DNA from 2 places in the Syntrophobotulus glycolicus DSM 8271 genome. Region 2 is predicted to be linked to the other one. Evidence: riboswitches for the same ligand, from Rfam matches in the RefSeq annotation. Region 2 holds a riboswitch; the other holds the start of a gene.
The links. A riboswitch is a leader RNA that binds a small molecule or an ion and turns the genes downstream of it on or off. The one in region 2 is predicted to bind cyclic di-GMP.

Region 1 (5,193 bases), 130 kb from region 2:
CCGTTTCCATTAGAACGTATTTGGGACAATGTTCGCGTTATAGAGATCGGAGGCATACAATTAACAGCTTTATCACTTGAGGATGAGTATATAAATATGGTAATACACTTAGCTACTCATCTTATTTATTCTGGATGTAATCTCAGGCAACTTTGTGATTTTGTTTTGTTTTTTAATACCTATTATGATAATCTGGATTTTCATTACATTGATTCTACTATAACGTCAATAGAGCTTTTCAAGTTTTATCAATATCTTCTTCTTACTTGTCATTTATTTTTTGGATTAGAAATATCCTTAAACAGCAATTTAGATGATAATTTGCCCGAAATGCTCATGAATGATATTTTTACTAGTATGAACAAGACAACCGATACGGAAAGTTGGTTAAAACTTACCGGGCGTTATCCTTTTTACCGCAATAATCAATTGTTTTTTCCTTTTGTTTTTATGATAGAAATAGGGAGGCAATGGATTAAATATAGAAAAAATTTATTACGTAGTATATATTGCGCCAAAGAATCTTTTAAAAAATTTAATGCAAGAGCCAAATTGCTAAAAAATATTGGGCTACATGTAAAAATCAATAAAAAGTTCAAATAAACAAATAGGTTAATCAGGTACAATCAATGTCGCCTAATTAACCTATTTCGATATTATTGAATCGATACCTCAGTTTGTTATCTCAGAAGCTATTGTAAATCCGGTTCCTGTCTTGTCTATCGAATCAGGGATCAAAGCGTCTAATACCTCAAGACGGAACATGCCTTTCCATGGAGCAAATACGCCGAAGCCCGCATTGAATTCCCAATAAGTCCATGAAATGTTTCGTTCTTCTGCTGTTTCGCGTACAAAATCTGTCCATATGGCTCTATCATCGGAAGGGGCTAAGTTATAAACACCGAATTCGTCCAATATAACCGGCCTATTGTTAGTTACAGCCCAATCCGCAACTAAATCAAATAGATCAGAAATCGCATACTTTTCTTTAACGGTCCCTGACCACGGGACTCCTTTTTGGCTCTTCAAACTGTCGAAAATCCAATCAGTTCCTTGGTGGGTAAATGCTATAGGCTCATAGAAGTGTATGGAAACAATAAGATGGCGGTCGTTTTCAGGAAGCTCAAGCATATTGACACTTCGAACTCCGCTCCAGCGGGTATGCGGTACAATTAGGTTTCTTGTTGGATTTGTTTCCCTGATTATGGACAAGGACTTCTGAAGGATTGAATTTAACTTCTCTGATCCAATATACCAGTCAGGTTCGTCTAATATTTGAAAATATAAATTATCGGAATACTGGCTGTAACGGTTGGATAGCTGTGTCCAAAAAGCAAAATAACGTTCCTCGTCTAATTTTTTGTTTGTTCCTTCAGTCAAAATTGGATAGTTATGGAGATCTAGAATAACATTTAAGTCCTTAGCCAGTGCTTGTGCAATGGCTAAATCAACTAACTCCAAATAGTCTTCGTTGATCGTATAGGGTGCCGTCTCCAAAGATTGATCGTTCAGTTTTATGGGTAAACGGATATGATCGAAACCGCTGTTTCTTATTAGATCCAAATTTGATTGATTTAAGGTATTATTACCTTCTTTTAAAGTGCTGAGAGAAGTTGTATAGCTCACACCCTTACGTAGTCCTGGTACGGTTGGGCATGTCTTAACCTCATCCGATTTAATCCTAATAGCGTCGATCCAGAGAGAACCAGATTGTCCATGTTCTGTTTCCAGATCAAAACCATAGCTGGAAAATGGAGCATTGCCCTCTGGATCAACCCGATAAGATAAATTAAACCATTTTCCTCTGACTAACCCTTCATCATTATGAAACCAAGACTCATCTCGATTTCCCTCAGAATCAATTGAATAAAAATATATGCGATTCAGATTCGAGCTTTTGGGGATAAATATCCAGTATTCTATACGATCTCCAGGATTTATAGTTTCTGGCTCAGGGCCGGTAATGACATATTTGGTTGAGCCGGAATATTCAATCCTAAGAGATTGTTTCCCTTCATAAGCTTTAGCTGTGTCAGTCTGTAGTGTACAGCTTCCGACATTCTCCTGAAGAATAGCGCTTCCACTCCATCCATCAGTCTGCCCGGATTCGAACGAATAAGAGAAAGCTGTTAAACTAAAAACGTTTTGAGGATAAACACTTAATGAAAGGGCAGCGATCAATATAAAAACCGTTAACTTTTGAAAAAATCTTTTCATTTTTGAAACCTCCATCTTTGGTAGCTGGCTGCCATGTTACAGGCCCTTTAGCTTTGCGTCGCTGCTTTTCAGCAGGTTTGCCATTGTCAGTATTGAGCTTCAAAGAGAAAACAAAAAAAACTAACTTTGGTAGCTGGCTGCCATGTTACAGGCCCTTTAGCTTTGCGTCGCTGCTTTTCAGCAGGTTTGCCATTGTCAATAATAGTTTTAAACAAAAATACGCTTTCCTATTACAAAAATAGCATATTATTCTCATATAGTAAAGACTTTCCTAGGATAATTTCATAAAAATATAAAAAATGAGTCAATTTGGGGATTCATAGCTTTTTTAGCCCGAATATCTTGTTTTTGGCGAATTATTATTCCATTAGTAATGGTTCCTGTTCTTTTATTTGTAAGCAGTCAAGCAAAATACAGAGTTTTTCGCCACAAAGTGCAGAGTTTTTCAGGTAATGCTTTTGCGGTGCTCTAAGCGGTAACTGTTGCCCGTCATGTTGAGGATCTCGCAGCGGTGAATCAGACGGTCTAGGATAGCGGTTGTAATGGTCGCATCGCCAAGGAACTCGGCCCACTCGTCAAACCCTTTGTTGGATGTAATAATCAGCGAAGTGCGCTCGGCCATGGAAGATACAAAGCTAAAGAACAGATTGGCCTCTGCTGGCGAGAGCGGCATAAAACCCACTTCATCAACAATTACCAGCGCAGCCTTGCTTAGATATTTGAGCCGCCGTTTGCTGGCCCCGGAGATTTCGGCCGTCTTGAGAATCTTCATCAGGTTGTCTAAGGTTTCAAAGGCCACCGCATAGCCCAAGTCCAGCCCCTTCACAGCCAGGGACAGAGCAAGATGTGTTTTTCCAACGCCGGGAGGCCCCAGAAAACAAACGTTGTACGCTTGCTCAACCCAAGTCATATCGCTCAGTCGCAGCATCTGCTCCTTGGAAACACTGCGCTGGAATCCAAAGTCAAACGAATCCATGGTTTTCTCAGCCGGTAAGTTGGCTCTGCGGCAGCGCAACAGATTTTGCTTTTGTATCCGAAGCCGTTGCTGTTCCTGCAAAAACAGCTCTACGCTTTCCACGGGGGTCAAGGTGTTCTTCCCAGCAAAAAGTGCTTCAAAATCTATGGGGTTCATGCGCAAGTCGGAAAGCAGTCCACTTACCCGGTCAATGGGGCGCATTATTTAGCACCTCCCGCCTTGGCATAGACGCTAAGGGAGCGCTTTTGCGTTGTCACATGGTATTTTGCACTGCTCACCGGAAGGAGCAGCGCTGGCGGTTCGGGCTGTTTAGGGACCCTGTGCTCCAGATAGCCTTTTATGTAGTTGGCACTGTAGAGTTTGCTGTCATGACAAAAATCAGCCGCTTCCAGGACAGCCTCAATACCATACTGGTCGCAGAGTGTGTGGATCAGTTTAAACTGGTCTCTGGCATACCGGGATTTCTCGGTACGGATCTCCTGGAGGAAATCATCCGCCTTGCCAAGCAGAAGCACGCCTAGTGCAGCTTGCATCTGATCCAGGGAACTGGTCCTATCGCGTTGGTGGCTTGTACTTTGGATAAGCAGACCTCTCCCGCTGGAAAGGCGGTGCTCGCAGATTGGCTCTCCAAAAACCGTCTGGATGAATAACATGCCGTCCTTAGGCACAATGCAAACCTCTTTCTGCCTGTTGTAAGTGCCAAGCGGAACGGAATATCGGTTGCTGTCATAAAGAATGGTATTGTCCTTGCGGACCGTTCTGCAAAGGGTGGCGCCATGAGTTTCTGCGCACTCGACCAGTGGACGCAGGTGTTCCCGTTCTTCGGCAAAGACTTCCGCAGGAACGCGCTTGGTTGTTCCGTGGATTTTGGCATTGGCGGTACGTTCCAGCCAATCCAGGCAGCTGCTGTTTAGGATATCATCATCCACGTAGAGTCGGTTTTCCAGGAAATTGCCCTTCACATATTTTACGGTGCTTTCTATCTTGCCTTTGCTTTCCGGGTCGGCGCCACGGCACATATAAATGCTCAGTTTGCATTCCTGCCGGAGTTTTTCAAACTCATAGGTATGGATGATATCGCCAGCATTTTCTGCCACACAAACGATACTGTCCTGGTCTAAGACCAGTTCTTGCGGGATTCCCCCCATATACCGAAAGCAGTGGTGGCAGGCTCGCACTAAATCGGTAGCGGCGTAGGGGCGACTCTGCAGCTCGGCATATTTAAAACGGGAGTGGGCCAGAACAAAGGCGGCTGTATAGACCTTGGTGCGGCCACTGCCTACGTTTTTCAACCACTTCTCGCCAAAATCCACTTGCAGCTGCTGCCCCATGGGCAATTCCGGAACGGCTGCATAGTCTCGTGGATTGGGGGCTTTGCGGAGATCATACGTGTTGCGCAGGTCTTTCACATATCGGGAGACCGTGCGTTCGCTAAAGGTCGCTTTGTAGTGTTCTTTTAACCAATCACAAACCTGAGCCGCACTCAGTGTGGGATAATCCCGCAGCCAGCAGACGATGGTGTCCTGGTAATCGTCCAGCAGTCTGACCTTGCACACGCTGGCTGTGTTGGTTTCATACTCATCTACGGTCATCTTCCAATAGCGGTCCACCGTTCTCCAGTTAAGGCCAAGGCTTTTTGCCACGGCATCTTTTCGGAATCCTTGTTCTTTGAGTTGCTGTATTTTACTATACACAGAATATCCCTTCATTTCTCACAGCCTCCATCCTCAGCCTGTCTCCATTGTATCAGCTGGCTGAAAACTGTGTAGTTGTTGGCGAAAAACTGTGTACTTTGTGGCGAGAAAGTCTGTAGTTCTATTGGCTTAAAACTCTGTACTTTAGTTTACCATTTACATTTTATTTCTTCTTGCCAAAATTTTGTACTAAAAATTGACGTTTTTGGCATTTCCTTTTGCTCCATATTTATAGTGTATTATATGGCTATTTTGCTCAGAAAAGTTTAAATTATTCAATTAAAGAAGTATAGTAAAATTATGTTT
Region 2 (5,193 bases):
GAGGAAAACGTGCAAAAAACTTACCGGAGCACCGGTAAGCTGTTAAGGAGCACAGTGTGAAATGAAAGCCTTGATTTTTCTGCTTAACGACTATACCTTTCAGACAGTCGCGCTGGGCTCGGCCCTGTTAGGGCTCATCAGCGGCGTGCTGGGAAGCTTTGCTGTGCTGCGCAGGCAAAGCTTGCTGGGCGACGGAGTTTCCCATTCCGCCTTGCCCGGAGTGGTCCTGGCTTTTATCCTGCTGGGCAGCAAAAACACGGAAATCCTGTTGTTGGGCGCCCTGGCCTCCGGACTCCTGGCCACACTTTTAATCGTCGGCATTGTCCGGTACACGCGGATCAAGTTCGACAGCGCCCTGGCGCTGGTGATGTCCGTATTTTTCGGGCTGGGCCTGGTGCTTCTGAGCTATGTGCAAAAGATCCCCAACGCCAACCAGGCGGGACTCAAGCGTTTTATCTTCGGCCAGGCATCCACGCTGCTGCAGGGTGATATCATCCTGATGGCGGTTTGCGGAACGGTCCTGCTCGCTCTTGTCGTCCTGTTCTGGAAGGAATTCAAGCTCTTTACCTTTGACGGTGACTTTGCCCAAAGCCTCGGCTTTTCGCCGCAAAGGCTGAACCTGCTGCTGTCGTTTATGATCGTCCTGGCCATCATCATCGGGCTGCAAACGGTGGGTGTTATTCTGATGAGCGCCATGCTGATCGCGCCGGCCGTTGCCGCGCGCCAGTGGACCAATAAGCTGTGGAAGATGGTCCTGCTGGCCGCCGTTTTCGGCGCAGTGTCGGGCGTGGCGGGAACCACGGCCAGCTCCCTGGCCCCCAAGCTGCCCACCGGGCCGGCGATTGTGGTGTGTGTCAGCACGATCGTTGTGATCAGCGTTTTATTTGCCCCGGGAAGGGGCGTCCTGCACAGACTGTATCGGCACAGAAAAAACAAACTTTTATTGCGGATGGAAGGAGGCGCGTTCCATGTCCCCACACCTTGAAATACAGCTCATTGCCGTGATCGTGGCAACGGCTTGCGCGCTCCCCGGTGTGTTTCTGGTGCTGCGCGGGATGTCTATGATGTCCGACTCCATTACCCATACCATCCTGCTCGGCATCGTGCTGGCGTTTTTTATGACACATGACCTGTCCTCACCCTTACTGATCATCGGCGCGGCTTTGATGGGCGTCGCCACCGTTTGGCTGACCGAAATGCTGAGCCGCACCCGGCTTTTGGCAGAGGACGCCGCCATTGGCGTCGTGTTCCCGCTGCTGTTTTCCATCGCGATTATTCTGATCACGCGCTACGCAGGCTCTGTACACTTGGATACCGACTCTGTGCTTCTGGGCGAGCTGGCCTTCGCGCCGTTTGACCGGATGATTGTGGGGGGAGTGGATATCGGTGCCAAAGCCCTTTACATGACGGGCGCTCTGCTGCTCATCAACCTGGCGGCGATTAGCCTGTTCTTTAAGGAGCTGAAGGTGGCGACCTTTGATCCGCTGCTGGCGGCCGTTCTGGGCTTTGCCCCGGCCTTGGTGCATTACGGCCTGATGACGCTGGTTTCGCTTACCGCGGTCGGCGCGTTCCAGGCAGTCGGCTCTATCCTGGTGGTGGCGTTCATGATCGGCCCGCCGGTCACGGCATATTTGCTGACCGACGATTTGAAACGGATGCTCATGCTCAGCGGACTGATCGGCGCCGCCAACGGGGTATTCGGTTACCAGGCAGCCGCTTTCCTGGACGTATCCATCGCCGGCTGCATGGCAGTGGTGACCGGAATCGTCTTCCTGCTGGCGTTCGTCTTTGCCCCGCGCCGCGGACTCGCCAGCTCCCTGCTCGGACGCCGCCGCCGGAAAATAGAATTTGCCAAAATGACACTCCTTCTTTACCTCTGCAACCAGGAGGCCGGCGCAGAGGAAATGAGGAAAGAAAGAATTGACGCGATCCTGGCGCAGTTGCATTGGAGCGAAGGGTTTACCAGGAAAATCATGGTGATTTTGCAAAAAGAAGATTGCCTGGATTTTACAGGGGATGCCGTTAAACTGACTGCCGGCGGGTACTCAGCTTGCAAGAAAAGTTACGAAGCGGGATGAGATTGGTTCTCATTTCTCATTGACAACGGTCAGGATTTTCCGTATCATTATCTCGAAAAATGAAATGAAAAAATAATGATGACGATAAGAGCACACCTTCCGAAAGGATGGGCCGCAAAGTCACGGGTCTAAAGCGATTTGCCAGGATTGCCGGACTGCCGAAACATGGATGAGAGTGAAATGAGCATCTATGCTTCAAAAAGATGCTTGTTTTTTTATTTTTGAAAACATTTCTTCAAATCATCTTTATTTTCATTGCGGGAAGGGGAAAATCTTGTGCGACACTTGAGAAAGCTTTTGAGGACCGCTTTATTCACACTTATGTTAATATTGTTCATGGCAGAGCCGGCCTTTACCTATGCCGCCGGCAATGAATGCCGTTTGGCCGGTCAGGACCGCTACGCGACGGCAGCCGCAATAGCCCGGGAGGGTTGGACACAATCCGACTATGCCCTTTTGGTGAGCGGAGAAAATTTTCCCGATGCTTTGGTTGCGGCGCCCTTAGCAAAACAATATGGGGCGCCGATACTCCTGTCCCAGAAGAAATGCCTGCCTGAAGTGACAAAACAAACATTGAACGATTTAAAGATAAAAAATGTCATCCTGATCGGCGGCCAGGGGGTGCTGTCCGCTCAGCTTCAGGATGAGCTGCAGGATATGGAGATCCGTTCAAGCCGGCTGGCCGGTGAAGACAGATATGAAACAGCCATCGTTGTGGCAGACCAACTTACCGATATTTCGGAGGTCGTGATCGCAACGGGGGAAGATTTTGCCGATGCTCTCTCAATTTCCTCTATTGCCGCCGCTAAACATATGCCGGTTATTCTGGTGCCGAAAAATAACATCGGGAGTGCCACCCAGACCTTTATCCGAAAAAACAAGATCAGGAAAACTTATGTTGTCGGCAGCCCGGATTTGATCAGCGACCGGGTAGCGGAGCAGTTTGCCAAACCGGAACGGGTAACCGGAGCCACGAAATACGACCGGAATATCAATATCATCAAAAGATTTCAAGCCGGGATCAGCGAAGATAATGTGTTTTTAGCAACTGGAAATAACTATGCCGACGCTTTGGCGGGAGCCGGTTATGCCGCAAAAATCAATGCTCCCATTGTCTTAGTCAGCGGCAATATGAGCAGATCGACGAAAAGTTATCTGTCATCAAATCTATCCGATAAAAATGTCTACATTCTGGGCGGGGAAGGAGCGGTCAGTGCATCGATCTTTCATACAGCCGGCAGCCGGGGAGACCAAAGCAATTCCAGACGGGAAACGACAACAGATCTCCTGCGGGAGCTTGGGTCTAATGAAGCAAAGTACGCTCTGGTCTTTGGCTCAACAGACAATAAAATGTATCAAAGCGCCGCTGAAGCGCAAGAGAATATGGTTGAGATCAGGGTCGATGTATGGCAGATAAACACCGAAGGGGAGAAATCTCCCGCAAAGTGTACATTGACTGTCAATAAAGCGATAGCGGATATGATCAGCTCGGTATTTGAGGAAATATTTGAAGGCGGGGAGAAATTCCCCATATACAGTGCCGAGGGATATGTTTGGCGCGGTGATGATACTTCGGAGCATAATTGGGGTTTGGCTGTTGATCTCAATCCGAACGAGAATGCTATGATCAACAGCAGCGGGGAGGTTGTAGCCGGCTCCTTTTGGGATCCCCAAAAGAGTCCCTATTCCATCCCGGAGGATGGCGATGTGGTCAAAGCATTTCAAAAATACGGCTTTGCCTGGGGCGGTAACGCCTGGAAGTCGTCAAATGATTATATGCATTTTTCTTATTTGGGGAAATAAAAACGGATTCGGGCGAGAAGGGCGAGATAGGCCTTCTCCATCAGATCAAGGAAAACAGATCAAAGGGTCCCGTACAGCAGATGAAAAGAAAAGATCTGGCTGTCCCGCAATTTATTTGATAAAATTGGACTAAAAACCGGCTTGATTTGATGGGAGCGACTATGGAAACTTCTGCCCTGTTATTAATTGCCTCACTCGGGGCTATTTCTGTTTTGCTGATGCTGTACGCCTACATCTTTACGTTTGACCACAGGCTTTTTCTCGGCCTGTGGTTTATTGGCTGGGCCGTCATTGCCTTGAATTATAGTCTGGATGCTTTTTTCCCTGACTTGCTGAGACAAAACCGCCTGATTTTAGGTCTTAGTCTGAGCTCGTATTTCTGGGCAAATCTTTTGATCTCCTGGGGCACGTTTATCTTCCTGAAAATCAAAGCCGGAATGTCGCTGCTGCTCACTGCGGGAATGGTTTGGCTGTTCTTTTTTATCTTTCTTTTCGCAAACCGGAGCGGGTCTGCTTTGCAGATGATTCAATATACCTGTTTTGCGGTGTATGTCCTATCCTCCTGGGTGGGCATAGCCATGATCAGATCCGCCGGCAGGTACGGAAATCTCGCTCTGTTTTTAGGGCTGTTAAACATCGCCTGGGTGAGCAATACGGTTTTTTCTTCCTGCATTTTAAAAATACCCCAGATGGCCCCCTATATTGTTTCCCAAATCATCTTAATTTTGAACGCCATCGGACTGATTCAGCTTTTTTTAAAAGAACAAAAGGATGAGATTAAGCAGGGGCTGGACCACATCACTTACCTTACTTCCTATGATGAGCTAACAGGATTGCATAATAAGGCTTATTTCGATAAGAAAATACTGGAGATGGGCAAAAACAATGACTGCCTGCCCATTTCTCTGCTTGTTGGCGATATGAACGGGTTGAAATTCGTCAATGATGTGCTTGGTCATCAAGAAGGAGATAACTGGCTGAAAAGGATGGCCCTCATTATCCGGCAATCCTGCCGGAAAAATGATATTACGGCAAGATGGGGCGGTGATGAGTTCGCGATGATCCTGCCGAACACGGATAAAGAGACGGCTTTTCATATCGGACAACGGATCAGGACAGCGTGCAAAAGCAATCAGGAGACCGATATTCTGCTGAGTATATCCCTGGGTGTGGCGACCAAGACCGACAGGGAAACAGATTTACTGGAAGTGTTAAAACAAGCTGAAGAATTCATGTATGAAATGAAACTGATCGAAGGGAAGAAGGCCAAGTGGGCCATTGCGGAAATCCTGGGTAAACTGTTGCAGAAAAA

Region 1: it holds a riboswitch for cyclic di-GMP, as region 2 does, so the genes downstream of both, SGLY_RS08030 (glycoside hydrolase family 5 protein) here and SGLY_RS07500 (cell wall-binding repeat-containing protein) in region 2, are expected to answer to the same signal.

What each region holds. Positions count from the first base shown of each region.
Region 1 is NC_015172.1:1,640,061-1,645,253, forward strand. Features, by position in the region: gene SGLY_RS08025 (nucleotidyltransferase domain-containing protein) at 1-603, shown strand, start outside; gene SGLY_RS08030 (glycoside hydrolase family 5 protein) at 673-2,217, opposite strand; cyclic di-GMP riboswitch class I at 2,234-2,309, opposite strand; cyclic di-GMP riboswitch class I at 2,343-2,418, opposite strand; gene istB (IS21-like element helper ATPase IstB) at 2,663-3,394, opposite strand; gene istA (IS21 family transposase) at 3,394-4,902, opposite strand.
Region 2 is NC_015172.1:1,514,335-1,519,527, forward strand. Features, by position in the region: gene SGLY_RS07485 (metal ABC transporter ATP-binding protein) at 1-60, shown strand, start outside; gene SGLY_RS07490 (metal ABC transporter permease) at 62-985, shown strand; gene SGLY_RS07495 (metal ABC transporter permease) at 969-2,078, shown strand; cyclic di-GMP riboswitch class I at 2,158-2,241, shown strand; gene SGLY_RS07500 (cell wall-binding repeat-containing protein) at 2,355-3,881, shown strand; gene SGLY_RS07505 (bifunctional diguanylate cyclase/phosphohydrolase) at 4,043-5,193, shown strand, end outside.